Regions from separate parts of the Pantoea sp. X-Soil-ISGK-285 genome, predicted to be linked through region 4. Evidence: predicted binding sites of a transcription regulator. Region 4 holds the regulator's gene; each other region holds the start of a gene.
The links. The regulator PurR, encoded in region 4, represses purine synthesis genes. The targets are predictions, from matches to a motif close to CANGCAAACGTTTGCNTG.

Region 1 (7,229 bases), 800 kb from region 4:
ACCGGTGACCGCATTGCCGATCTGCTGTTTTCCCTTAACCGCGACTTCGCCACCACGCTGATTCTGGTGACGCATGACGAGCAACTGGCGGCGCGCTGCGATCGTCGCCTGCGGCTGCGCGACGGTAAATTGTGGGAGGAGCAATGATCTGGCGCTGGTTCTGGCGCGAGTGGCGTTCGCCCTCGCTGCTGATTGTCTGGCTGGCCCTGACGCTGGCGGTGGCCTGCGTGCTGGCGCTGGGGTCGATCAGCGATCGCATGGAAAAAGGGCTGAATCAGCAGAGCCGTGATTTTATGGCCGGAGACCGTACGCTGCGCAGCAGTGATGCAGCGCCAGAAGCCTGGCTGGCAAAAGCAGCTGAAACCGGTCTGACGGTCAGCCGTCAGCTGACCTTTATGACCATGACCTTTGCCGATCAGTCACCGCAGCTTGCCTCAGTAAAAGCGGTGGACGATCGCTACCCGATGTTTGGCACGCTGCAGACGCAGCCGCCAGGGCTGAGGCCGCAGGCGGGTACCGCGCTGGCGGCACCGCGCCTGATGGCGCTGCTGAACCTGAAAGTGGGCGACACGCTGGAAGTGGGTGATACCCAGCTGCGCATCAGCGGGGAGGTGATCCAGGAGCCGGATGGCGGCTTTAACCCGTTTGAGATGGCACCGCGTCTGCTGATCAATCTGGCGGATGCCGCCAAAACTGGTGCGATTCAGCCAGGCAGCCGCATCACCTGGCGCTATAAGTTTTCCGGTAATCCCGATCAGCTGGCCAGCTATGACCGCTGGATTGAACCGCAGCTGAAGGCGGAACAGCGCTGGATCAGCGTGGAGAACTCGGAAGATGCACTGGGCCGTTCGATGCAGCGCGCGCAGCAGTTCCTGCTGCTCTCGGCCTTGCTGACGCTGATGCTGGCGATTGCGGCCGTGGCGGTCGCCATGAGCCACTATTGCCGCAGCCGCTACGATCTGGTGGCAGTGCTGAAAACCCTGGGTGCGACGCACGGCGCGTTGCAGCGGCTGATCATCGGTCAGTGGCTGGCGGTGCTGCTGCTGGCGGCGATTGCCGGTGGTCTGGTGGGGCAGGGCGTTGAAGCGATCCTGATGGCGATGCTGAAACCCGTGCTGCCTGCCAGCTTACCGGCGGCCAGCGTCTGGCCATGGATCTGGGCGGTGGGATCGTTGTTTGTGATTTCGCTGCTGGTGGGTCTGCGTCCCTATCGTCTGCTGCTGGCGACACAGCCGCTGCGGGTGTTGCGGCGCGATGCGGTGGCGAATCTCTGGCCGCTGAAGATCTATATTCCGGTGATGATCGCGGTGGTGGTGACGCTGTTAGCGCTGCTGGTTGGCGGCAGTAAAATGCTCTGGGCGCTGCTGGCGGGTGTGATGGTGCTGGCCGGATTGCTGGCCCTACTCGGCTGGGGAACCCTGCTGCTGCTGCGTCGGCTGGTAGTGCGCAACCTGGCGTTACGACTGGCGATCAACCGGCTGCTGCGCCAGCCCGGCATGACGCTGAGCCAGCTTGCGGCCTTTTCGCTGTCGTTCATGCTGCTGGCGCTGCTGCTGGTAATGCGTGGCGATCTGCTGGATCGCTGGCAGCAGCAGTTACCGGCGGATAGCCCGAACTTCTTCCTGCTGAACATGACGGCAGATCAGGTGCCGCAGATGCGTGATTTCCTGCAGTCGCATCAGATCACGCCCGGGACCTTTTACCCGATTGCGCGGGTGCGGCTCAGTGAACTCAACGGCAAACCGGCCGATCCGAAGCTGGATAATGCCCTGAACCGTGAGCTCAACCTGACGGAACTGGCCGATCGCCCGGATCATAATCCGCTGGTGGCAGGCAACTGGCCACCCAAAGCGGGTGAAGTGTCGATGGAAGTGGAGCTGGCCGATCGGCTGGGGCTGAAGCTCGGCGATACCCTGACGTTCGACGGCGATACGCAGACCTTCAGCGCGCGCATTACCAGTTTGCGTAAAGTGGACTGGGAAAGCCTGAAGCCGAACTTCTTCTTTATCTTCCCGCCGGGCGCGCTCGACAGCCAGCCGCAGACCTGGCTCACCAGCTTCCGCATGGAGGCGAATCCTGTTCTGCTGGCGCAGCTTAACCGTGCTTTTCCGGCGCTGAGTCTGCTGGATATCGGCAGCATAATGCGGCAGATCGGCCAGGTGCTGGCGCAGGTCAGCCAGGCGCTGGAGATCATGGTGGTGCTGGTAACCGCCTGCGGCGTGTTGCTGCTGCTGGCGCAGATTCAGGTCGGTATGCGCCAGCGGCGTCAGGAGCTGGTGGTCTATCGCACGCTGGGTGCCGGTAAACGCCTGCTGCGCACGACGCTGTGGTGTGAGTTTGCATTGCTCGGCGTGGTCTCCGGCGTGGCGGCGGCGATGGGGGCAGAAGCGGCACTGTGGGGATTACAGACTAAGATTTTCGACTTCCCGTGGCAGCCTGACTGGACCCTGTGGCTGGCGCTGCCGTTGTGTGGCGCACTGCTGTTATCGCTGTGCGGTGGCTGGCTGGGGATCCGATTACTGAAAGGGAAGGCGCTGTTCAGGAAGTTTGATGCGGCGTAAGGCAGGGCTGGAATAAGGCGGCACCAGGCCGCCTTTGACCTTTATCCCGATCGCACCCGTTACCGGCGTCTGCCTCTGACTTACCGGCGACTGAAACTGACCAACCGGTGTCGGACCTGACTTACCGGTGTATGCGCCCATCCCATTAACCTTCTGAACCGCCTGATAAACCCTTCATCAGGCGGTGCAGGGATTACAGTTTTTCAACCGCCCAGGCGATGCCGCTGGCGTACGCTTCCGGTAGCTGCGTCACCAGCGCATTAAGGGCAGCCCTGAGCCGCTCTGTATCACTGTCGGTCAGGTTCAGATGGCCCACTTTACGACCCGGACGCACCTCTTTGTCATACCAGTGCAGATGCACCAGCGGCTGCTGCAGCCAGCTGAGATTCACGTCAGTGCCAATCAGATTGACCATCGCCGACGGCGCAAACACCACCGGCTGTGGTAATGCCAGACCAAGAATGGCGCGCAGATGCAGCTCAAACTGGCTGATCGATGCACCGTTCTGCGTCCAGTGCCCACTGTTATGGACGCGCGGCGCCAGCTCATTGATCAGCAATCCGTCTGGCGTAACGAAACACTCCATCGCCATTACGCCGACGTAGTTCAGTTCCTGCATGATCGCGCTCAGCATCGCTTCAGCCTGCTGCTGCTGTGCCTGATCCGCCTGCGGCAGCGCGACGCTGGTGCGCAGAATGCCATCCTGATGCAGGTTATGCGTCAGCGGATAGAACACCACCTGGCCATCGTGACCGCGCGCCCCCACCAGTGAGACTTCACCGGAAAAGTTGATGCCCTGCTCAACGATGCATTCGCCGTAGCACGCCTCCGGCAGGGTGTGAGTCTCATCGGCACGCAGACGCCACTGACCCCGGCCGTCGTAACCGCCGGTGCGGCTTTTCACAATCGCTAATTCGCCCAGCGAGTCGAACACCGCTGGCCATTCGCTTTTATCTGCCAGCAACTGCCACGGCGCGGTGGCCAGTCCCAGCTGATCCAGCAGCTGTTTCTGCGTGAGACGATCCGCCAGACGCGGAAAGATATCGCGGTTAACAAAGGCCGGATGGCTGGCCAGCTCACGCGTCAGCGCCGTCTCCGGCCAGCGTTCGATTTCGGCGGTGATCACGCTGTCGGCGATAGGGAGCGCGGTAGGATCGGCGTCTAAGCCCACCGGATACACCGCGATGCCCAGGGGTTCACCCGCCTGACGCAGCATACGACCTAACTGGCCGTTGCCCAGTACGCAAACCGGCTTCATGCATCCACCCGCGGATCGGGATGGTTCAGCACCTCATCGGTCTGGCTCTGACGCCAGGTGGTCAGGCGTAACGCCAGCGCACTGTCATGCAGCGCCAGAATCTGCGCCGCCAGCAGCGCGGCATTGGCTGCGCCCGCCTTGCCAATCGCCAGCGTACCGACCGGAATACCGCGCGGCATCTGCACAATCGAATAGAGGCTATCGACGCCGCTCAGTGCCGCGCTCTGCACCGGCACACCCAGCACCGGCACCAGCGTTTTTGCCGCCAGCATACCCGGCAGATGTGCCGCGCCACCTGCGCCAGCAATAATCACCTGAAGACCCTTGTCGGCTGCCGTTTCGGCGAAGCTGAACAGTTTATCCGGGGTGCGGTGCGCAGAGACCACTTCAACATCAAAAGGGACGTCCAGGCTGGAGAGGATTTCAGCGGCGAACTGCATGGTGGCCCAGTCACTTCTGGAACCCATAACAATGGCGATGCGGGCCGGGGCGTTGGATGACATGGGGTCAACTCCTGTGAATGAACAAACAGACCTGGCCGGGCGGACAGGTTTTGAAGGGCACCGAGAATAGCATGAGAAGCACGCAAGGAAAACGGTTGCGTCGGGCTTAAGGTCGTGGATTTAACCGCAGATTAAAAGTCGAAATGGATAAGCTGAATGCCACTGGCGTCGAGCTGGATCATGGAACCCCGGCTGTGCCAGGCACCCAGCACCGCGCGTTGCGCCGGTTCACCCTGCAGGCTCAACGTATGAATCGCCGGACGATGAGTGTGACCGTGGATTAACAGCGGCACCTGCTGGCGCAGCATAGTGGCGACGACCGCTTCCTGATTCACATCCATGATGGTCTGGGATTTATGCTGGTTGGCCTGTTTACTGTCGGCGCGCATCCGGGCGGCAATGCGTTTACGTATCCACAACGGCAACGCGAGAAACAGCCGCTGGATCCAGGGATTATGCACTTTGGCCCGAAAACGCAGGTAACCCGCATCGTCGGTACAGAGCGTATCGCCGTGCATGATCAGCAACCGATGGCCGTAGAGCGTCAGCACCTGCTCTTCCGGCAGCAGCGTCATGCCACAGGCCTGCGCAAAACGTCGGCCAATCAGGAAGTCGCGATTGCCATGGATAAAGTAAACCGGAACCGGCAGGGCGCGCAGGGCGCGGGCAACCTGCTGATGCAGCGGATTGGGATCGTCGTCGCCAATCCAGGCTTCAAACAGATCGCCGAGAATATAGAGCGCGTCGCAGTGGGGCGCTTCGCGCTGTAAAAAATGCAGAAAACCGGCGGTAATCGCCGGTTCTTCCTGACACAGATGGAGATCTGCGATAAACAGCGTGCGCGACATTACTCGCTGACGGTCACTTTCTGGATAACGACGTCGTCTTTTGGCACATCCTGGTGCATGCCGCTGCGGCCGGTAGAGACCGCTTTGATCTTCTCGACCACATCCATACCTTCAACCACTTCAGCGAACACGCAGTAGCCCCAGCCCTGAACGCTTTCGTCACGGAAGTTCAGGAAGTCGTTGTCAGCTACGTTGATGAAAAACTGTGCGGTCGCAGAGTGCGGCGCAGAGGTACGTGCCATTGCCAGCGTACCTTTGGTGTTTTTCAGGCCATTGCTGGCTTCGTTCTGAATTTCGGCTTTGGTTTCTTTCTGCTTCATGCCCGGCTCGAAGCCGCCGCCCTGAATCATAAAGCCGTTGATTACGCGGTGAAAAATGGTGTTGTCGTAAAAACCTTCACGGCAGTAATCCAGGAAGTTCTGTACGGTTGCCGGCGCTTTATCATCGAAAGTTTTGATTACGATATCGCCATGGTTCGTCTGGAAAGTTACCATTTTTGTCGTCCTGTAAAGGTTGTCATCAGTTGCTGAGGTCGCTCTGTCGATGGGCGTCCCCCTTTTTGTCGACCGTTCTTATATCATAATTTCCAATGACGCGTCAGCAGCGCGGCGCAGTTGGCTTGCTTTGCGTCGCGCGAGCGATAAAAATACGGCACAATGTCTGGATACTTAAAAGTGCCAACCACACGCGAAAACGGAACCGTTCAATGCTTAAGATTTATAACACCCTGAGTCGACAGAAAGAGGAATTCAAACCCATTCATGCCGGTAAAATCGGGATGTATGTTTGCGGCATCACGGTGTATGACCTCTGTCACATTGGTCATGGGCGGACGTTCGTGGCGTTTGACGTGGTGGCGCGCTACCTGCGTTACCTCGGTTATCAGCTTAATTATGTACGTAACATCACCGACATTGATGACAAAATCATCAGGCGCGCCAACGAAAACGGCGAGAGCATCGAAACCCTGACTAACCGCATGATTGGCGAGATGCACAACGACTTCGCCGCGCTGGGGATTCTGCCGCCCGATGAGGAGCCGCGCGCTACCCGTCACATCGCTGAGATTATCGAGCTGGTGGAAACACTTATCGCTCGCGGTCACGCTTATGTGGCGGACAATGGCGATGTGATGTTCGATGTGCTTAGCGACACCGATTACGGCGCGCTGTCGCGTCAGGATCTGGAGCAGTTGCAGGCGGGCGCGCGCGTTGAAGTCGCCGACGTGAAACGCAATCCGATGGACTTCGTGCTGTGGAAAATGTCCAAAGCGGATGAGCCAGCCTGGTCATCGCCGTGGGGCAACGGTCGTCCCGGCTGGCACATCGAGTGCTCGGCAATGAACTGCAAACAGCTGGGCACCCATTTCGATATCCACGGCGGCGGTTCAGACCTGATGTTCCCGCACCATGAAAACGAAATCGCCCAGTCGAGCTGCGCCCATGACGGCCCTTACGTCAACTACTGGATGCACTCCGGCATGGTGATGGTTGACCGCGAGAAGATGTCTAAATCGCTCGGTAACTTCTTCACCGTGCGTGACGTGCTGCAACATTATGATGCGGAGACGGTGCGTTACTTCCTGATGTCCGGTCACTATCGCAGCCAGCTTAACTACGGCGAAGATAACCTGAATCAGGCGCGTGCGGCGCTGGAGCGTCTCTATACGGCACTGCGTCACACCGACAGCAGCGTGCCTGCCCACGGCGGCGAAGCGTTTGAAGCGCGGTTCCGCAGCGCAATGGATGATGATTTCAACACCCCGGAAGCCTATTCGGTGCTGTTCGACATGGCGCGTGAAGTGAACCGCCTGAAAAGTGAAGATGGCGCTTCAGCGCATGGGCTGGCGTCGAAGCTGCGCGAGATGGCCAACGTGCTGGGCATTCTGCAGCAGGATCCTGAGCTGTTCCTGCAAAGCGGCGCGCAGGTCAATGACGAAGAGGTTGCCGAGATTGAGCACTGGGTTAAAGCCCGTGCCGATGCGCGCGCCGCCAAAGCCTGGGCGGAAGCGGACATCGCGCGCGACAAGCTTAACGCGCTGGGTGTCATCGTCGAGGAT
Region 2 (7,229 bases), 1.5 Mb from region 4:
TCCGCGAACAGCAGCGGCGGAATGAAGAGCACCAGAAACAGCTCCGGGTCAAAGTCGACATGCAGACCAAAAGTTGGCCAGGCCAGCATCGCACCAACAGCGATCTGGACCAGCGGCAACGGGATCTGAAAAGGGAGGATACGAGCCGCGACGCCAGAGAGCGACACGACCAGCGTCATGATGAGAATTGTAAAAAAGATTTCCATGCTTTCCTTAGGCGTCGTTTCTTTCAATCATTGGTTAAGCGCTAAAGTGTAAAACAAACTGCGGTGAAGATTGTCAGCTACGCGTGCGCCGGGCGGGAAAATAGTGAAAAATTCCGGACGTGCAGCCGCACGCCCGGTTGTACAGTCAGATCGCCCAGCCACCGGCGTAAAACGCCACCAGCGCGATAGCAATAATGACGGTGCCGACGTTGAGCTTGCGCCATTCCCCCGCGAAGAGACGCCCCACGACCAGGCTGGCGAAGCCGATCATAATGCCGGTGACGATGTTACAGGTGAGCACGATAATCACCGCCGTTAACAGGCCCGACATCGCATCGACAAAATCATTAAAGTCGACTTTCGCCACATTACTGAGCATCAGCAGACCCACATACATTAATGCAGGCGCGGTGGCGTAAGCCGGCACCAGATACGCCAGCGGTGACATAAACAGAATGGCAAGGAACAGCAGGCCGACCACAATCGCGGTAAGACCGGTTTTACCCCCCGCCGCCGTTCCTGCCGCCGATTCGATATAAACCGCAGCCGGTGACGCGCCCACCAGACCCGCGAACAGGCTGCTGACGGAGTCGCTAGTCAACGCACGGCCACCATTGATAATCTGGCCCTGTTTATCCAGCAGATTTGCCTGACCCGCGACCGCGCGAATGGTGCCGGTCGCATCAAAGACCGCCGTCATCACCAGTGCCAGCACGCTTGGCAGCACGACCGGCTGCATCGCGCCCATAATGTCGAGGCTGAACAGCAGCGACTCACCGCTGGCATCACGCAGGCTCGGCAGCGCAAACAATCCTTTGTAGCTCACCGCCGGATCGAAGATCAGCCCCAGCAGCGAAATGGCGATAATTGTCATGAGAATACCGCCGGGCATCCTGCGCTTCTCCAGTCCAATAATTGCTGCCAGTCCCAACAGCGTCATCATTACCGGAAAAGTGGTGAAGTGGCCCAGCGCCACCGGCAGGCCCGGTGCCGGGTTTTTCACGACCAGGCCTACACCGTCAGCCGCAATCAGCAGCAAAAACAGGCCAATTCCGACGCCGGTGCCGTGCGCCACGCCCATCGGCAGGTTACGCAGGATCCAGGCTCGAATGCCGGTCACTGAGATCAGGGTAAACAGCAGGCCCATCAGGAACACCGCGCCCAGCGCAACCGGCACGCTGATGTGCTGGCCCAGCACGAGGCTGAAAGCGGTAAAGGCGGTTAAGGAGATTGCACAGCCAATTGCCATCGGCAGATTGGCCCACAGTCCCATAATGATGGAACCAAAGCTGGCAACCAGGCAGGTGGCGACAAACACGGCAGTAGGGGGAAAACCGGCCTTGCCCAGCATTCCCGGCACCACGATAACGGAGTAGACCATCGCCAGGAAGGTGGTAAGTCCGGCCAGAATTTCCTGGCGCATGCTGCTGCCGCGCGCCGAGATCGAGAACCAGGCGTCCAGTTTTCCACTGGCCGGGCGTGATTCAGTTGACATAGTTGAGCCTCAAAAATTTTTGTTGTGTGGATCGCTCTGCGACCATCGCTGTCCCTGGAATAAGCGGGTAGACGGCGTCACTGTCGGGTTTTACCCGGCAGGCAAACGTTTACCTTGCCGCAGATAGTTGGCCGCCAGAAGCGGCCAGATAAAAAGGCATGCGATTATCCGGCGTTTAGCGGCACATTTTCAACTGTCAGAGGGAGATTCTTCAGCATAAAGATCAGGCTTAAGTGGCCAGCAGCCACGTGGCCCAGGCCGACGTCAAACGCTGACGCCCTGAAGTTAACGCGATTTTCAGGGAGGATGCGCACCGGCGCAGCCGTGATGAGACACGACCCGCCAGTGGAGGAGGGGAATTAACCTGGCAGCGAAAGCTCACCGCCCTGATCGATCGCGCGCTGCCAGGCGGCACGCTGTTGCACAGTCTGCAGCCATTTCTGGCTGGCGGGCATCTGCTCCAGTCCGGCACGTCGCGCAAGCGCCAGCAGCGGAAAGCTCATCTGGATATCAGCGATACTGAAGCGCTGACCGGCGAACCAGGGATTTGCAGTCAGATGCTGTTCGATCATCTGCATGTGTGGCTTAAGCTGTTTATCCAGAAACGCCTTCTGTACACCTTTACCGAATGCCGCCCCGACCGGGCGCAGCAGCCACGGCACCGGTGCTTTACCCATCTGACCGAAGATCAGCTTCATCACCAGCAGCGGCATCAGCGAGCCTTCGGCATAGTGCAGCCAGTAGCGGCACTGCAGTCGTGATGCCTCATCACTCACTTTGAGCCGGAACTCGTGATCATATTTCTCTTCAAGGTATTCGAGAATGGCACCTGACTCTGCCACTACCTGGTTCCCGTCGGTAATCACCGGTGATTTTCCCAGTGGATGCACTTTTTTCAGCGCCTCCGGGGCCAGCATGGTCGGTTCGCGTTGATAGCGTTTAATCTGGTACGGCACTTCCAGCTCTTCCAGCAGCCACAGCACCCGATGCGAGCGCGATTTCTCAAGATGGTGAACGGTGATCATCATGATTCCCTGTGTTTTGACCTTCACCAAGTATAGACGTCACTCCACATCGGGATGTTTATCATCCTGTTCCGGGTCAAGCAGCACCGCACCCGAGCCCTGCTGACCCAGCCGGTCGTCGGGATTGCGCAGCGGGCAGTCGCGCATCGACAAACAGCCGCAGCCGATACAGCCATCCAGGTCATTACGCAGGCGGGTCAGGGTTTCAATGCGCTTATCCAGCTCTTCGCGCCAGTGCTGTGTCAGCGCATCCCACTCCGGTGTCGACATGCGCTTGTCAGGCGGAATGTGATCCAGGCTGTCACTGACCGTTGCCAGCGGAATGCCGATACGCTGCGCAATCTTGATAATCGCGACGCGTCGCAGCACGTCACGGCTGTATCGCCGCTGATTGCCGCTGTTGCGGGTGCTGAAAATAAGTCCTTTTGTCTCATAAAAGTGCAGCGCCGAAACCGCCACACCGCTGCGGCGCGCCACTTCACCCGGTGTTAAGACCGGTTTCGGATAGTTGCGTTCTTTTTTCATCAGGCTCTTTACCTCAAGTTAACTTGAGGAATTATACTCGCTCTCCATCAAAACCACTAAACTCCCATTACCGCTTATTAAGCACCAGAAGGATGAGACCATGATGCAAGAAGAGATCATTCATTCCCTGACGCACTGGATTGACCAGAACCTGGATAAGAGCCTGTCGATCGATGAGGTTGCCGCAAAATCGGGCTATTCGAAATGGCATCTGCAGCGTATGTTCCGTTCGGTAACGAAGCAGACGCTGGGTGGCTATATTCGCGAGCGCCGTCTGACGCTGGCAGCGGAAGCGCTGTCACAGACACAGCGGCCGGTTTTTGATATCGCGATGCAGTATGGCTATGACTCGCAGCAGACCTTCTCCCGTGTGTTTCGTCGTCAGTTTTCACAGACGCCTACCGCTTACCGCCATACCATGCGCCGCCAGGCGATTCAGCGCCCTCGCCTGCTGAGTTTTGGCTGCAATGACGGTATCAGTAGCTTTACCCAGCGCACGACCGGCGAGTGCTGTCCGGTTCGTTGACCCCCTCAGATGCGCCCGCCCGGGCGCATCTGACTGATTTCCCCGCCGTTCTTCTTCTACTGCTCACTATTCCCTCACGCCGCTACCATACCAGAGTCAAATTTTGTTCAAAATTTAAAATCGGGTGATATAATGTGACTCAAGTCACACTTTGAACCTGGGTTGACGGCGAAAAAGCACCCCCTGACACACTTTTCCGCCGCCGGTGATGTCCGCAGATTGTCAGGAATACTTACTGATATTGAGGTCCGGCCGATGGCTACGTTAACCGCCAGTTTACTTGTTATGCGTTGGGAATTGCTGAGCGCAATCATGATGTTTTTTGCCAGCACCCTGAAAACCAAACTTCGTCAGGATAGCCGTCACGTGATGGCATTTATGTGTGGCGGGATTGGTTTAGGCATGACCTGCTGGTTTGTTACCGGTCTGATGGGCATTACCCTGAGTATGGATAACGTGCATAACTTTCTGGAAATCTCAAAGCATGCCTTTATCGATGTGATGAGCCAGGCGCCTGCTGACTGGCCGATGCCCTGATTTTTGCGCATAAAAAACCCCGCTTAGCGGGGTTTTTTATATTGCTGTGTGTGCTTAAATTTTCTTCAACATGGCAGGAATATTAACATCCTGCACTGTAACGCCCGGGCTCTGCGTTCCGCGGCGGTCCTGAATCCACATATCTCCCATCATCTGATTTAAACCACGATCTAATCCGGTGACCAGTCCTGCACCTGGGGTGAAGGTCAGTTCGCCAAAGTAGATGCGCTCGTCATGGATATACCAGTCCACACGCACGTAGTCGAAATCACTGGCCAGCTTCTTGCTCAGTTCGAGCGCATGTTCCAGTGACGGCATAATCGGTGAGACATCCAGACCGGTATCGCGAATCTTGTGATAGGCCTCATTGAGGTTATTCACGTAGAAATTCATCGACAGCAGCGGCTGGCAGCGGTTGTAGATCACCTGCAGCACATATTCGAACTTGCCATCACGCTTGTTGAACATATGAAACTTGTAATCAATCGGCGCACTTTTGCCATCACCAATGTACTTCTCAACCAGGATACGTGGCTTGATGTAGCGATAGTGAATCTCACGCGCTTCGTTGGCGAAGTCGGTCTTCAGCCAGCGATAGCAGTCATGAATGATCTGCTGCTTGCGCAGTGCGTCTGGCTCCTCCAGCAGAATCTCTACCATGTTGGAGGCGTGGTTCGGCTTGATCACGGTCCCCTTCCAGCAGGGTAAGCTGTTCAGCGTGGTCGGGTCAGTCGTTTCGTGTACCAGCGGGATCAGGTATTCATTACCGATTTTTTCAGCAATGAATTCGCGCACCGAGTACTTATCTGACAGACGACCATAGCTTTGGTAATCGCCGAAGATAAACTTACGGTACAACACCTTCTCGTTGAACACTTTTGGCTGACGCAGATTGGGCAGCTTTCTGAACTTATGGAAGTAGTAGATGCGGTCCTGATAAGCCCAGGGCATCTTCTTAATAAAATACTGCACACTTCTTCTGAGTTCTTCTTTCAACTTGAGCATATCTGACCTCATTTGTATGTTTTGTAGTTGAGTGAGGAAACCTGAATCTTTTGAATGACGCCGTTTTTAAAGAAGTAATTCATTACGGTCAGGGACAAAAGTTCTGAAAGGAAAACGCTCCACGCGGCCCCCATGATGCCGTGACCCTGGATCAACCACCAGGAGAGCGGCAAACTGATGACCATCAGGCAGATGATTTTCCTCAGCAAGTAGTTAAATCCTCCCTCTTTGACCATGTAGCGATACGCTACGGTCCCCATTGCCGAAAAGCTGGTCGCTATCGACAGCAACGTAATGAGACTTCCTGACTGTGTGAATTCCGGGCCGTACAACGCAATGATGATCCGCTCGCCGTAAAGCGAAATGACCAGCAGCATCAGCAATGAAACCGCCATAACATAGCCATTGAGCCGCGCAGCCAGCTTAATGGCGACCTCGCCCCGCTCCCTGAAGATTTCAGTGAAGCAGGAGGTGATGAGCGCCACCGGGATAAAAATCCATGAGGCGGAAATGGTATTCGCCGCCGCAAACAGCCCGAGGTCGCGCGCGGGTGCCGTGCCTGCCAGGAACATCTGCGCCGCTTTTACCTGCACAGAGATAAAGATGCTGGAGATCGCCAGTGGCAGACCGGCATACATCAGATAACGCAGATAGGCCGTGCGCTTTTCGCGCGGTGGCATCTGATCCTGATGGTCCTGATAGAAGTTGTGACGCTTAATCAGGTAAGGCACCAGTGTCACTGCGACAATCGACAGCGTCAGCCAGAGCGGATTAAGACGCAGCCAGGCGACGGTGAAGCTGATGCCGAAACTCAGCAGCATGCCCACGGCGTTGGCGATGGTGTTAAGACGCGAGGCAAGACGCGCGTTGTTATAAACGCTGAAGGTGTCCTGGGTGACAAAAACCGAGGCAACAAATGAGGCCAGTGCAAACGCCAGGAAATTTTCCTGCATGTTGTACCAGACCCAGATTAAGACTGGCACCGAAGTGACCAGCAACAGCACCATTCTCATCGTGCGGGCGATGGTCATCAGGCGCAGGCCTTTTGACGCATTTTTGCTGACGCGTTTAAACAGAATGGTTTCGGTGCCAAAGATTGCAACGGTTTGCACCATCGCAAATAGTGAAGTAGAAAACGCCATCTGGCCAAACACCGTTGGGCCAAAGGATTTCGCCACGTAAGACGTCACAAAAATGACGCCAAAAACGGAGATGATCTTCTCAGACATCATCCAGGCGGCATTAGACATTACGCTCAATTTCATCGACTCTTCCTTAGTATTACTCAACTACAACCGCTTCGGTACAACATCCCTGTAACGAATTAATAAGCGCTCAGTGGGCCTGGCGAAAATGTAAGACTTCAGACCAAGCTGGTCCGAAAATTGAGATGTAAATCATGATCCGGAGTGTTAATTCAGGATAATTCTTATTATAAATGGCGCGAATCACTTCAGATGGAAACGATTTCAGGCTGAAAATAAAACAACCTTTAAGAGCCCTTCCCGCCATATTAATCAAGTCGGTCAGGCTAAATATCCAATGTACGTAGAATTTTTTCGTATTTTGGATGCGATGAATTTATAACAAAAATCCCCCTCCAGGAAGGCACGCCCACCGGATAAGAATAAAATAAGATTTATCCCATGATGATATTTATTCTAAATATCTTAATTTAGGCTTCGCAATTCAATTCGCGCACTTTAATACTGCCTTAATAGAATCTTACAGTGCCAGAAATTATTAAAGTCATTCTCATCCATTAATCGATAAGAAAGGTAAGAGCATTTATGAGAAAGTCACGATACAGCGAAGATCAAATCACAAATGCCATTAAAGCTTCTGAATCGGGCGTGAAAGTCAGAGAGATTTGTGAAGAGTTAGGCATCTCTGAAGCCACGTTCTACAGC
Region 3 (7,229 bases), 1.9 Mb from region 4:
AGAACGTCAGCTGAGCGGCAGGGAACTGGCCACACATCCGAGCGGGAGAAACATTACATGTATCACCTTCGCGTGCCACAGACGGCGGAAGAGCTGGATATCTATTATCAGTTCCGCTGGGAGATGTTGCGTAAACCTCTGCGTCAGCCGCAGGGGTCGGAACGTGACGCCTGGGATGCGCTGGCGCATCATCAGATGGTGGTTGATGAGCAGGGAAATCCGGTCGCCATCGGCCGTCTCTATATTAATGCCGACAATGAGGCCGCTATCCGCTTCATGGCCGTTCATCCTTCGGTTCAGGGCAAGGGACTGGGTACTCTGGTGGCGATGACGCTGGAATCCGTGGCGCGTCAGGAAGGGGCTAAGCGGGTAACCTGCAGCGCCCGCGAAGATGCTGTCGCTTTCTTCGCTAAACTCGGCTACATCAATCAGGGCGAGATTACCGCGCCGCAGACGACGCCGGTGCGTCACTTTTTGATGATCAAACCGGTCGTCACGCTTGACGATATCCTGCATCGCGCCGACTGGTGCGGTCAGCTGCAACAGGCCTGGTATGATCATATCCCGCTCAGCGAAAAGATGGGCGTCCGTATTCTGCAGTTTACCGGGCAAAAATTTATCACCACCATGCCGGAAGCGGGCAACCAGAATCCACACCAGACGCTGTTCGCTGGCAGCCTGTTTTCGCTGGCAACGCTGACCGGCTGGGGGTTGATCTGGTTGCTGCTGCGCGAGCGTCATCTGGGTGGCACCATTATTCTGGCGGATGCGCACATTCGCTATAGCCACCCCATCAGCGGACGGCCTGGCGCGATTGCCGATCTGGGCTCATTAAGCGGCGATCTCGACCGCCTGGCGCGCGGACGTAAAGCGCGTGTGCAGCTCGAAGTTGAGCTGTTTGGCAATGATGAGTGTGGCGCGGTGTTTGAAGGGGTCTATATCGTCCTGCCCGCCGATCCTGATGGGCCGCTGGAAGAGGGGGGGTCCGGCGCGCGTATCAACTAATCATCAGGGCCGCTTCAGCGGCCCTGATCTGTTGTTAACGTACCTCGCCAGCCTGCATGGTCTGCTGCAGTTGCTGACTGTCGGTTGTCACCGACAAACTGCCATTAACCGTCGGGCGCAGCGGCTGATTTGCGGTTAATGCACCGTTCAGCTGCAGCTGCATATTACTGTCACCGGTTAACGGCAACGCGGGCCATCCCCAGTTCTGCAACACATTCACCGGTACAGCACGACCTGTCAGTTGCAGCGTCAGCGGACGGGCTGGCTGCTGGCCTACGGTGGCCGTCCCTTCGAGCAGACCCTTATTACTGAACGCACTCAGCTCCGTAACCTGAATCTGCTGCTGGTCAGCGCTCAGCGCAATCGACGGATGACGCAGGTCGGTGCGATTAAAGGTTGATTCTGCCGCGTTCAGGCTGAGCTTACCCGACCAGATCCCCCACTGGTGCTGCTGCGCCAGCAGCAGGTTTTCACCGGATCCATCCAGTGAGGTCAGCTGGAAGGGAAAAGCCGGATTGATGTCGATAATCAGGTTTCGATTAGAGGTGAAGCGCGTCACCTCTACGCTATCCAGCCACGCGGGCAGTGTCGCCTGCCAGCGATCGCGCCAGTCCTGCGGCAGAGTGTATTCCAGTCCCGCCACCGCCAGGTTTTTCAGTGTCAGGCGTTTATCGCTACGCGACCAGTCACCGTCAGCCCGAATCACCCCATTTGCCCAGCGTGAACTGAACTGCGTCAGCGCCACGCCCTGCGGTGAGAAGTCCAGGTTAACGATGGGGTCATTTAGTTCGAATCCACCGTTGATAAAATTGCTGGCATTCAGCGCCAGCGAACCATCGTTACTCTGCCAGTCATCACCCTGCCAGTTAACGTTTCTCAGCGTCAGATCCAGATCCGTTACCGCCCAGTCAGGCCCCTGCAGGCGGGCATCGGTCATGTCGAGCCGCGTAATAGCGATCGAGGGGACAACCTGCAGGCTATGCAGGAAATCTTTCAGGCTACTGGTGGTCTGCAGACGGATGTCGTTCAGTCGCAGCTGATTAATTTTCCAGTTGCCCTGGGCATCGCGCTCACCGTTGCCGGTCATAGAGCCACGCGCCAGGTCGGCACCAATATTGTCAAAGCGCATCCGACCCTGGGCAACACTGCCCTGGATCAGTACGTTTTCACCCGGCACATTATTCAGTGTCATGCTGCCTGCGCTCATCTGGAAGCGGGCATCGCGGCCCAGCATATCAAGGGCAGTGGGTTTCCACGGCAGAATGCCGCCATTAACCTGCTGAGCAAACAGCGGTAACGCGCTGTTGGGGCTGTCGATACGCATATTGTTGAGTTGCAGGCGATCGGCCTGAATCGGTAGCGCGCTGCCTGGCGCCAGATTGGCCAGATTCACTTCTCCGTCGCGCAGCTCAAGGCTGCTGAAATGCAGCGGATCGCTGAACTGAATCAGTGCCAGACCGAGATCGACCCGTTTCGCCACCAGAACTGCAGGCTGTCCATCGTGACCAAAGCTGAAGTCATCCAGAATGATGTGAGAGGGAGAGGAGAAATTGTGTTCAATTTTACTCAGGGAGAGATGCCATTCGGTTTTGTCACTCACCCAACGGCTAAACCAGCCTGCACCCCACTGTGTCTGCAACAGAACATAGATCACGACCAGGGTGAAAAGCAGCAGCAAAAGTAAGGTGAGGAAAAACTTTCCAATAAATTTCATAGCATCCTTCCCGAGTTAAATCCGGTGAGAGGTTGTTATGCCTGAATTACCGTTACAGCTCAACAGCCTGGATGTAAATCCGAATAATTAGCAGGCAGGCCGAAGCCTGCCTCTGGCCTTACTTCTCTGGCGGAAAAATCAGGTTGAGTACGATAGCGGTAATACCGCCCGCCGCTATACCGGAAGAGAGCAGGGTTTTCAGCCAGTCAGGCGCAAACTGCAGGATCAGCGGCTGCTGGGAAACGCCCAGGCCAACAGCCAGCGACAGCGCAATAATCATGATGGCGCGGCGGTTAAGCGGCTCGCGTGACACAATGCGAACACCCGAGGCGGCGATGGTGCCGAACATCACAATGGTGGCGCCGCCGAGTACCGGTTCAGGAATCATCTGCACCAGTCCGCTGACCGCCGGGAACAGCCCCAGCACAATCAGCATCAGCGCGACAACAAAGCCCACGTAGCGGCTGGCAACACCGGTCAACTGGATTACGCCATTGTTCTGACCGAAGCAGGAGTTCGGGAAAGTATTAAACAGCGCGGAGACAAAGGAGTTGAGGCCATTCGCCAGCACGCCGCCTTTCAGGCGTTTCATATAGAGGGGTCCGCTGACCGGCTGCTCTGACACATCTGAGGTGGCGGTGATATCGCCGATGGTTTCCAGAGAGGTCACCATAAACACCAGCATCAGCGGGATGAGCAGATTCCAGTCGAAGCCCAGCCCGTAATAGAGCGGGGTTGGCACCACGATCAGCGGCTGATCGGTGGGGATGCCGGCGGCAGGCAGCATGCCCATCGCCCAGGCCAGCAGATAGCCCACCGCCATGGCAATAACCAGGGAGGCAACGCGCAGGTAGGGGTTCTTCTGCCGGTTAAGTAGCACGATCACCAGCAGCACAGCCCCTGCCAGCATCAGATTTTTCGGCGCACCAAAAGTATGGTCGTTAATCGCGCTGAAACCGCCGCCAATGGAGGTCAGCCCCACCTGAATCAGCGACAGGCCGATAATCATCACCACGATACCGGAAACCAGCGGCGTAATGATCCGGCGCGCCAGGTGCAATACGCGTGACAGCACCATTTCGGTACAGGAGGCGAGCATCAGCGTACCAAAAAGCGCCGCCATCATGGTGGGCACGTCAGCGCCGCCATTTTTTAGCGCCATGCCGCCCATAATCAAGGGCGTAACGAAGTTGAAGCTGGTGCCCTGAATCGACAGCAGGCCCGAACCTACCGGCCCCCATGTTTTGATTTGCAGCAGTGATGCCACACCCGATGCAAACAGCGACATGCTGATCACGTGCCGGGTATCCTCTGCGGGCAGCCCTAACGCCTGACAAATCAGAATCGCGGGGGTAATGACCGCGACAAACATCGCCAGCAGATGCTGACCGGCGGCAAACAGCGTTTGCGGCAGAGGAGGACGATCTTCAAGACGATAAATCAGTTCGCTTTGCGTGGCGGAAGGCTGTTCTGGCTGCGGATTAGTGGACATCTTCTGTTCTTCCCAAAAAATAATGTGGCGATTGTAATCATCCGCAGGCTAAAAGCAATCGTTTGCCCGGCAGGGATAAAAAAGCCGAATCAGAGGGGGGGGGTTCAGACGTTGGTATAACGGGTGTTCTCTGGCAGCCAGCGTTCAATTAATGCGCTGGCCTGCTCGGGATAGTGCTGGTGGATGTGGCGCGCCACACGCTGAACTTCGGGCACCATCGCCGCATCGCGCAGCAGGTCGGCCACTTTAAATTCGGCATTGCCGGTCTGACGCGTGCCCAGCAGTTCACCCGGCCCGCGAATCTCCAGATCGAACTGGGCAATGACGAAGCCGTCATTGCTGTCGCGTAGCACCTGTAAACGCTTCTGCGCCGTCTTGCTCAGCGGCGCTTTGTAGAGCAGTACACAGTGTGATGCTACGGCACCACGGCCCACACGGCCCCGCAGCTGATGCAGCTGCGCCAGCCCTAACCGCTCCGGGTTTTCGATGATCATCAGGCTGGCATTCGGCACGTCCACGCCAACCTCAATCACGGTCGTCGCCACCAGCAGCTGCAGTTCATTCGCTTTAAACGCCTGCATCACCGCCTGTTTTTCCGCAGGCTTCATCCGGCCATGCACCAGCCCGATGTTTAAGTCCGGCAGCGCAGTTTTCAGGGATTCCCAGCTGGCTTCTGCCGCCTGTGCTTCCAGCAATTCTGACTCTTCAATCAGGGTGCAGACCCAGTAGGCCTGTCGCCCTTCACGGCAGGCATGCTCAACCCGCGCCACAATCTCATCACGTCGGGTATCGGGGATAGCCACCGTGGTCACCGGTGTACGTCCCGGCGGCAGCTCATCAATGGTTGAGGTATCGAGATCGGCATAAGCGGTCATCGCCAGGGTGCGCGGAATTGGTGTGGCGGTCATGATCAGCTGATGCGGATGGAAGCCCTGCTCCTCACCTTTCTCCCACAGCGCCAGTCGCTGGTGGACGCCGAACCGATGCTGCTCATCAATAATGACCAGTGCCAGACCGTTGAACTGCACCTGCTCCTGAAACAGGGCATGTGTGCCCACCACCATCGCCACCTGACCGCTGGCTATCGCTTCCTGCTGTGCCTGGCGGGCTTTGCCTTTCTGTTTTCCAGCCAGCCAGCCCACTTCAATGCCCAGCGGCGCAAACCACTGGCGGAAGTTACTGGCGTGCTGTTCAGCCAGCAGTTCGGTCGGCGCCATCAGGGCTACCTGCTTACCATGTGCGATAACGTTCAGCGCAGAGAGGGCGGCGACCAGTGTTTTACCCGAGCCGACGTCACCCTGCACCAGCCGCATCATCGGAAAGTCATTTGCCAGATCTTTCTCTATCTCCGCCACCACGCGTTTCTGCGCATTGGTCGGTGAAAAGGGCAGCGCAGCCAGCAGCTGTTCACTAAGGTTGTGCCGGGGAAGCATCGGTAAAGCGTAATAGCGCTGAGCACCGGCGCGTACCGCCAGCATGCTGAGGTTGTGCGCCAGCAGCTCTTCCAGAATCAATCTGCGTTGTGCCGGATGACGACCACTCTCCAGCTCGCTGAGTTTTAGATCGGGTGGTGGACGATGCAGCGTGCGGAGCGCATCTGGCAGGCTGATTAAACCGCCGCTCAGTTCCTGCGGCAGCAGTTCGGCAATCGGGCAGCTCTCCAGCAGCGTCAGTGCCTGATCGGTGAGATTACGCAGCGTGGCCTGCCGAATACCTTCGGTGGTGGGATAAACCGGCGTTAAGGTCTCTTCCAGCGTCACATTGCTCTGTTCGCCCTGGATTCGGTATTCGGGATGGATAATCTCAGCGCCACGCTGACCGCGTTTAATTTCACCATACGCGGTGACGCGCCGGCCCGGCGACAGGTTGTTCTTCATCCCGGCATTAAAATTAAAGAAGCGCATCGTCAGTACGCCGCTGCCATCGCTAATCTGACACACCATCATCCGGCGGCGACCAAAGGTGATATCTGTGTGCAGCACTTCGCCTTCTACTGTGGCCCAGATACCGGGCAGCAGATCATCAATGGCATAGAGTTGGGTACGATCTTCGTAGCGTAGCGGGAGATGAAGCAGGAGATCCTGAATGGTATGCAGGTCAATTTTGGCCAGCTTTGCCGCCTGGCTGGCACCGACGCCGGTCAGGGTACTGAGCGGGATGGCATCCAGCAGACGGCCTTTCATCTTCTTTTACCGGTCGATTGCATGGTTGCCCACCAGCTGGGATCGGCGTCGACTTCGCCCTGCGCATTGATGCGCGGATAGGGTAAACCTTTCTGTTTTGCGACCCGCGCCAGCACCGGGAATCCGCCTTCGAACAACAGGCGTTGCTGCTCATCTTCGTCCAGCAGGCTGTAGTCGCGCAGGTACAGACCCGCGTTCTGCCGCTGCCGCTGTGCTTCATACAGGATCAGCGCGCAGGCGACCGAGACATTCAGCGACTGCACCATACCCACCATCGGAATCACAATCTGCCGATCGGCCAGCGCCAGCGCTTCTTCGGTGATGCCGGTTTTTTCCTGGCCCATCAGGATGCAGGTCGGAAGGGTATAATCGATCTCACGGAAATCCACGGCATCGGCAGAGAGATGGGTCGCTAAAACCTGCATCTTCTGTTGTTTGAGCTTTTTTACAGCATCGCCGATGGTGGGATGGGTGACCACTTTAACCCAGCTGTTGCTTCCGGCAGATGCGGAAGCCTGAGTGCGCATCCGCAGGCTCGGCCAGACGGCATGCACTTCGTGGATGCCGACGGCGTCCGCCGTGCGGATCACTGCGGAAACATTGTGCGGTTTATGCACCTGCTCCATACAGACCGTGAGATCGTGCTGGCGCAGTGCCAGCATCGCCTGAATCCGGGCAAATCGTTGATCGTTCATGCCTAATTACGGTTGCGATGGACTTTGATCACATCCGGCATCACGCGAATTTTACGCATGATATTCGCCAGATGGACGCGATCACGTGCGGTCAGGCGGATAAAGGCGCTGTAAACGCGGCCATCACGCTCTTCGGTATT
Region 4 (7,229 bases):
GCCTGCAAAAAGCGTTCATGCCAGGCCATCAGTGTTTTATCGTAGTCTGCGCCGAAGTTGTGCCAGTCTTCCAGAATAAAATGGGGTTCGCTGGCATCGGCCACATGGCGCACCGAAGGCAGGCAGCCGTTGGGGAAGATATATTTATCGATCCAGGGATCGACACTCATATCGGTTTTAATCGCGCCGATGGTGTGAAGCAGGAAAATACCGTCAGGCTTTAAATTACGATCGACCACGTCAAAATAGGTCGCGTAATTTTTCGGTCCGACATGTTCAAACATACCCACCGACACAATACGATCAAACTGCTCATTCAGATCGCGATAATCCTGCAACAGAATCGTGACGTCTAATCCGCTGCAGCGCTGCTGCGCCAGTTTCTGTTGTTCGGCGGAAATCGTCACGCCATGCACTTTAACGCCATAATAACGTGCGGCAAATTCCGCGAGTCCGCCCCAGCCACAGCCGATATCCAGCAGTGACATTCCGGGTTCCAGCGCTAATTTACGGCAGATCATATCCAGCTTGGCTTCCTGCGCCGTCGCCAGTGTCGTCGCCTCTTTCCAGTAGCCACAGGAGTATTGCATATAGGGATCGAGCATCAGTGAAAAGAGGTCGTTGCCCAGGTCGTAATGCTCTTTACCGACAATCCACGCCCGTTTTTTTGACTGCAGATTGGTTAAGCGTGCGGCGGCAATGCGCAGCGTATCTTTGAAGTGATGAGGCAGCTGCTGATCGAGTTTATGTTTAAGTACCTGGTGGAAGAAAATATCCAGCCGGTCACACTCCCACCATCCATCCATATAGCTCTCACCGAGCCCAAGAGAGCCCTCCTGCAGAACACGTTTAAAAAAACCAGGATGATTAATATGAATATCCCAGGGACGTGAACCATTAATTTCGATATCCGCTTTTTCCAGCAGTTCATGAACGATGCGATACCAATGGTTTTCTTCGAGGCTCACTTCTTCTGCATAAGATGAACTCATAGATTTTCCACCACCTGTCCAATCTGAACCTGAACAAAGAGTAGCCAATTTATTCAGGCAATGAGAAACGATGCGGATGGCTCCGCAAACCGGTTATCTGTGTGATACAGAGGACTGGAACAGCCTGCAGCAGGTCGGGTAAGGTGAGAATAACGCGCGCGAATACCATCCCGGCAGCAAGGTGCCAATCAGATTATTACGTTATTATATTGTTGATTTATTACAGATTTGTTGACCCGGATGAGTATATGCTCACGCGGGTCAATATTCAATAACTTATTGTTAGGGCGCTAACTAAAAAGTCAGTGTGTCACTGATTATCCTGGCAGGCAGTTTGCGCAGAGGCAACAACAGTTTGTGCGCTTGCGGCACGCTGCATGGCGTAACCCATCAGCGCCAGCACAATTGTCACCGTCATCATCAGTGTGGTGGTAAATAGCGCCTGAGTTAAGCCGGCCGACACCGCCAAACTGGCAGCGAAACAGAGTCCTAACTGCAGTGTATTCTGCAACGCGGCGGCTTTACCGGTAGCGGTCGGAAAGGGCATCAGCGCACTGGACACCACAATCGGATAGATCGCGCCGTTAGCCAGCGCCATACCGCAGAACGGTACCATCAGACTCACCAGCGTGCTGCTGCCAGCAAGCGCAACAGCAAACAGCGCCAGAATGCTCAGGCTGTAAACGGCCAGCAGCCAGGGCAGCAACTGTGCGCCGTTAAAGCGGTTGAGCAGGGTGCGACAGCCGAAGCCGCCAATTAAAAAGGCGAGCGTCTGGGGCACATAACTCAGACCGATATCGGCGGGCGACAGACCCAGATCCGCCAGAATAAAGGGCGATCCGGTCAGCCAGGCAAAGAAGCTGGCTGAGCAGGCGGAGTAGATCAGCACGTTGCCGCTGTAGACCCGGGATTTAAGCAGCGTGAAAAAGCCGGGCTGCGCACCTTTTTCTCCCGCGGCCTTGCGCACGGTGGGCAGACGCAGCGTGGTCAGAATCAACGCCACCGCAATCAGGGTCAGCACCAGGAAAATCGAACGCCAGTGGAAGTGGCCGATCAGCCAGGCACCCAGTAGCGGAGCCAGCGCCGGAGAGAGCGCAACCAGCGGCATAATGGTGGCAAAGACTTTGTTAGCGCGCGCTGCAGGGTAGCGATCCACCACCAGCGCCTGCCAGCTTACGGCAGCGGCACAGACGCCAATCGCCTGGACAAAACGCAGCGCCAGCATCAGATAGATATCATTCACCCACAGCATGCCTGCGCAGCCAGCGCCAAACATGGCCAGTCCGGACAGCAGCACCGGTTTACGACCGATGCGATCGGAAAGCGGTCCCCAGAAGAGCTGACCCACGGCGAAGCCGCCCAGGAAGAGACTCATACTGGCGCTGATCAGACCGGGTGAAGTGTTAAAGGTTTGCTGCATCGCACCAAAGGCGGGCAGGTACATATCAGTGGCTAAAAAGCCCAGCATGCTCAGCAGGGCAAGGTAGGGCATAAACCCTTTATTCGACAGCATCTGATTCTCATTTTTGCAGGATAAACGCGGCAGAGTGTAAAAGGTGCGTTTGCTGCTGTGAAACGGTAATATTTGCCGATTGCTGTTAAAATTTTTGAAGGCAGATTATGTGGTCAGAATATGCATTAGAAGTGGTTGACGCTGTCGCCCGTGGGGGGAGCTTCAGCGCCGCCGCGCAGGAGTTGCATCGGGTGCCCTCTGCCATCAGCTATACGGTGCGTCAGCTGGAAAACTGGCTGGCGGTACCGCTGTTTGAACGGCAGCATCGCGAAGTGGTTCTGACCCCGGCGGGTGAGCATTTTGTCCGGGAAGGACGCAGCGTCATCAAAAAAATGCTTGCCACCCGGCGACAGTGTCAGCAGCTGGCTAACGGCTGGCGCGGCCAGCTAAGCATAGCCGTTGACCGTATCGCTAAACCTCAGCGCACCCGGCAGCTGGTCAAAGATTTCTATCGCCACTTTCCTGATATGGAGCTGATCATCAGCTATGAAGTCTTTAACGGCGTCTGGGATGCGCTGGCCGATGGCCGGGTGGAAGTGGCGATTGGTGCCACTCAGGCGATACCGGTGGGCGGACGTTTTGCTTTTCGGGATATGGGCACGCTTAACTGGCGCTGCGTGGTTGCGCCCGACCATCCTCTGACACAGGCGAGCCAGATAGATGATGACACGCTGCGGAGCTGGCCATCCCTGGTGCTGGAAGATACTTCTCGCGCACTGCCGCGTCGTATGACATGGACGCTGGATAACCAGCGCCGGCTGGTGGTGCCGGAGTGGCAAACCGGGCTCGAGTGCGTGCAGGCGGGATTGTGTGTGGCGATGGTGCCGGGCCATCTGGCCAGGCCACTGCTCGACAGCGGCGAGCTGGTTGAACTGACGCTGCCGGTGGCGTTTCCGGACAGCCCATGCTGCGTCAGCTGGGCAGAGGATCGCGCATCACCGGCGACAGGCTGGTTGCTCAGCTATCTGGGTGATGCGCAAACGCTTAATCAGGAGTGGTTAAGCGAGCATTAACGGCGATAGTCGCGGAACGGGCCATCGGCCACGGAACGGCGCTCAATCAGCGTGGGATGGACCTCAATCGTTTGTGACACTTCGCGTTTACTGGTAATGCGGTCCAGCAGCATTTCCAGCGCTTTCTCACCCAGCTGGGCTTTAGGCTGATGCACTGTGGTCAGGGCCGGTGCAAAATAACGGGCGTTGCGCACATTGTCATAGCCGATCACCGAAATATCCTGGGGGACGCGTAAACCCATCTCGTCGGCGGCGCAAATCGCGCCCATCGCCATGATGTCACCGCCACAGAACACCGCCGTGGGACGCTGCTTCTGCGACAGGATCTGCTGCATCGCCTGATAGCCCGACTCCGGCTCAAAGTCACCCTGCACAATCCACTCGGCGCGTGGCTGAATACCCGCTTCTTCCATCGCCTTCAGGAAACCGGCATGACGTCCGCCACCGGTGTTACGCTCCATCTGGCCGGGGATTGCACCAATATCCCGGTGTCCGCGTTCAATCAGATAGCGTCCCGCCAGATAGCCGCCCTGGAAAGCATTATCCAGTACCGTGTCGGTGAAGTCGGCGCGCGATTCACCCCAGTCCATCACCACCATCGGGATATTGCGGTTCTCTTCCAGCATCTGCAGCAGATCGTCCGGATATTCAGAGCACATCACCAGCAGCCCATCGACGCGTTTCTGCGCCATCATGCTGAGATAGGCGCGCTGTTTTTGCAGATCGTTATGCGCATTACCCAGAATCAGCGTATAGCCTTTGTCAAAGCAGTGATTTTCAACCGCTTCGATAATTTCAGCGAAATAGGGCGCTTCGCTGGAGGTGGCAAGCAGGCCCAGCGTTTTGGTGTGGTTCACTTTCAGGCTGCGCGCCACGGCGCTCGGCGAGTAGTGCAGTTCTTTAATCGCCTGCCAGACCGCGTTGCGCGTCTCTTCAGCCACAAAGCGGGTTTTATTGATGACGTGCGAAACGGTGGTCGTTGAGACGCCAGCGCGTTTCGCCACATCTTTAATTGTTGCCATGAAAATCGGACTCCAGTGCTTATCTAACTCTATGATAAGCGTAGTGTTAAACGTTTGCGTCTGTTCAGGTTTTTTTCCGCAAAAATGCAGCATTCATGGCCAGGAAACAGGCCGCTGGCGGCGTAAAAGCGCCTGAAAACGTGCGCAAACGGAATCAGGGTTGCGCGCGTTGCGCAACAAAGGCGGGATTCTAACAAGGCTGAACGGATAAAACGAGATTTTTACCGGGCCCTGTGGGAAAATGCGATACCCCTGCTAATTGTGTGACTAAGGAGCAAGCAATGAGTACCGATCTTAAACTGGCTTTAATGACCACCGCGGGCTGTCTGCTGATGATTGTGGCCTTTAGTTTTACCGCTATTCTGCACTAAAAAAAAGCCGGGATTATCCCGGCTCTCTTCTGGTTGTTCTGCTGCTCAGCGTATGGTTTTTGGCGTCATCACCCGACGGGCACCAATATAGTGGCGCTGCCAGTAATCTTCTCCTAACGCGCTGATCTGAATATCTTTGCCGGTGCGTGGCGACTGGATAAACTTGCCATCACCCAGGTAAACGCCGACATGGTCCGCAGTACCGCGTCCATTGATACGGAAGAAGACCAGATCGCCTTTCTCCAGCGACTCACGCTTGATCGGCGCGGCATCACGCAGGTGGTACATCTCGTTAGCAGTACGTGGGATCTTAAACTTCACCAGATCTTTATAGGCGTACCAGACCAGGCCGCTGCAATCGAAACCGGTATGGGGAGAGGTGCCGCCCCACTGATAGGGTTTACCCAACTGACCCATCAGCTTGGTCATCGCGGTTTCGCGGGCCTTCTGGTAGCGCTGACGGTGAGATTTGCTCATCTTAATCGTGCCGGTCTCGCTGGTGGTGACCTCAGCGGTTTTCAGCAGGCGCTGATGACCATAACGTTTTTTCTCTTTGTTCTTACTGAGACGGGCGGTTTTTAGCGAGGTCTTTTTAGCAGGCGTCTGTTTCGCGGTGAGTTCGACTTTTTTCAGTTTTTTTGTTTTTAGTTTTTGAACCGGGCTGAGGCGAGTCTTTTTCGTCACCGTTTTGACCGGGCGACGCTTGCGACGCTCATCGTCGCGCGCACTCTTTTTCTCTGCTTTATGCGTACTGACGTTCACCGGCGCGTGAGGCGACGCAGCGGCGATGTTGAAAAACAGTTGCGCAAAGGCCAGCATGAAAAACGTAATGATTAAACGCATAGTCCGTTGATTAGTTAAGTTGTCAGGGCCACTACGCACCGCGACAAAGTTGAGATTAATCTGATCCAGGATCAGCGCCCAGGCCATTCTAGTCCAGTTCTTTTAAAAACTGTAATGCCTTTTAATATTAATCTTTGCAACCCACGCAATTGTGCTGAAAATGAACATTTTCAGCGTCTTATATCAACGAAATTATTACGAATTATTAATCTGTTACCTGCTGTTAATAATCAGGAATTCAGGTGTCCCGGAGCAGGACTTAACAATGATGGCGATTTAATCGGGCAGCGATCAAAATCTCGTTTTCAGTCACGCTGCGAAGTCGCTACAATAAACAAACACGATGTGACGAATTAAGGAAGGCAATTATGAGTACTGTAGAAAAAATTCAGCGCCAGATCGCAGAAAACCCGATCCTGCTGTACATGAAAGGTTCCCCGAAACTGCCAAGCTGCGGTTTCTCTGCACAGGCGGTGCAGGCGCTGTCAGCCTGCGGTGAGCGTTTTGCTTACGTGGATATTCTGCAGAACCCGGACATTCGTGCCGAGATGCCGAAATTCGCTAACTGGCCAACTTTCCCGCAGCTGTGGGTTGATGGCGAGCTGGTCGGTGGATGCGACATCATCGTTGAGATGTTACAGCGTGGTGAACTGCAGACGCTGATCAAAGAGACCGCAGAAAAATTTAAAGAAGCAGAATAAAAAAAGGCCGACATCACGTCGGCCTTTTCATTGCGGCATCCCTTATGCGGATGTCGTGGCTTCTGCATCGCCTTCCGTGAAGGGCAGTGGCCAGCCGCCTAACCGCTTCCAGCGGTTCACCAGCTCGCAGAACAGCGTTGCCGTCTGCTGAGTATCATAAAGCGCCGAATGCGCCTGCGTGCTGTCAAACTCCATTCCCGCCGCAATACAGGCCTTCGCCAGCACCGTCTGACCCAAAACCAGTCCGCTCAGGGCCGCGGTGTCAAAGGTGGCAAACGGGTGAAACGGGTTGCGCTTCAGGCTGGCTCGTTCCGCCGCCGCTGACATAAAGTTCAGGTCGAAGGTGGCATTGTGCGCCACCATAATGGCGCGATTGCAGCCGCTGTCTTTAATGCCCTTGCGCACCATTTTGAAAATGGCGTGCAGCGCCTCATATTCACTGACCGCGCCGCGCAGCGGATTGCTGGGATCGATGCCGGTAAAGGCCAGGGCTTCGGGATGCAGCAGCGATCCGACAAAAGGTTCGACGTTGAAATGCAGCGTCTGGTCAATCTGAATCCATCCCTCTTCATCCATTTTCAGCGTGATAGCGGCAATCTCCAGTAACGCATCGGTTTGCGCATTGAAACCCGCGGTTTCAACGTCGATCACCACCGGATAGAAGCCACGGAAACGTTGATTGAGTGCATTAGGGGAATTCGATTCAGACATCAGGATCTCGTTGCAGAAAAAGGGCAGCGCGTATTATGGCAAAAAACGGGGCCGGGTGCAGCA

Region 1: the regulator PurR is predicted to act here: its motif matches at 4,407-4,424, upstream of purE (5-(carboxyamino)imidazole ribonucleotide mutase).
Region 2: the regulator PurR is predicted to act here: its motif matches at 1,800-1,817, upstream of AC6I8B_RS01495 (NCS2 family permease).
Region 3: the regulator PurR is predicted to act here: its motif matches at 4,263-4,280, upstream of AC6I8B_RS19060 (nucleobase:cation symporter-2 family protein).

What each region holds. Positions count from the first base shown of each region.
Region 1 covers NZ_AP035938.1:1,076,208-1,083,436, forward strand. The annotation lists gene ybbA (putative ABC transporter ATP-binding protein YbbA) at 1-147, shown strand, start outside; gene ybbP (putative ABC transporter permease subunit YbbP) at 144-2,561, shown strand; gene purK (5-(carboxyamino)imidazole ribonucleotide synthase) at 2,755-3,819, opposite strand; gene purE (5-(carboxyamino)imidazole ribonucleotide mutase) at 3,816-4,322, opposite strand; gene lpxH (UDP-2,3-diacylglucosamine diphosphatase) at 4,454-5,170, opposite strand; gene ppiB (peptidylprolyl isomerase B) at 5,170-5,664, opposite strand; gene cysS (cysteine--tRNA ligase) at 5,877-7,229, shown strand, end outside.
Region 2 covers NZ_AP035938.1:331,200-338,428, reverse strand. The annotation lists gene AC6I8B_RS01500 (Na+/H+ antiporter) at 1-206, opposite strand, end outside; gene AC6I8B_RS01495 (NCS2 family permease) at 352-1,701, opposite strand; gene AC6I8B_RS01490 (glutathione S-transferase family protein) at 2,061-2,726, opposite strand; gene soxR (redox-sensitive transcriptional activator SoxR) at 2,766-3,251, opposite strand; gene soxS (superoxide response transcriptional regulator SoxS) at 3,352-3,777, shown strand; gene AC6I8B_RS01475 (YjcB family protein) at 4,033-4,314, shown strand; gene AC6I8B_RS01470 (ATP-grasp fold amidoligase family protein) at 4,369-5,319, opposite strand; gene AC6I8B_RS01465 (oligosaccharide flippase family protein) at 5,328-6,584, opposite strand; gene AC6I8B_RS01460 (transposase) at 7,110-7,229, shown strand, end outside.
Region 3 covers NZ_AP035938.1:4,026,194-4,033,422, reverse strand. The annotation lists gene dtd (D-aminoacyl-tRNA deacylase) at 1-1, shown strand, start outside; gene fabY (fatty acid biosynthesis protein FabY) at 58-1,005, shown strand; gene AC6I8B_RS19065 (AsmA family protein) at 1,040-2,719, opposite strand; gene AC6I8B_RS19060 (nucleobase:cation symporter-2 family protein) at 2,838-4,211, opposite strand; gene recG (ATP-dependent DNA helicase RecG) at 4,316-6,394, opposite strand; gene trmH (tRNA (guanosine(18)-2'-O)-methyltransferase TrmH) at 6,391-7,089, opposite strand; gene spoT (bifunctional GTP diphosphokinase/guanosine-3',5'-bis pyrophosphate 3'-pyrophosphohydrolase) at 7,092-7,229, opposite strand, start outside.
Region 4 covers NZ_AP035938.1:1,876,081-1,883,309, forward strand. The annotation lists gene cfa (cyclopropane fatty acyl phospholipid synthase) at 1-992, opposite strand, end outside; gene punC (purine nucleoside transporter PunC) at 1,303-2,505, opposite strand; gene punR (DNA-binding transcriptional activator PunR) at 2,613-3,518, shown strand; gene purR (HTH-type transcriptional repressor PurR) at 3,515-4,540, opposite strand; gene cydH (cytochrome bd-I oxidase subunit CydH) at 4,822-4,911, shown strand; gene AC6I8B_RS08975 (C40 family peptidase) at 4,957-5,754, opposite strand; gene AC6I8B_RS08980 (Grx4 family monothiol glutaredoxin) at 6,120-6,455, shown strand; gene rnt (ribonuclease T) at 6,498-7,166, opposite strand.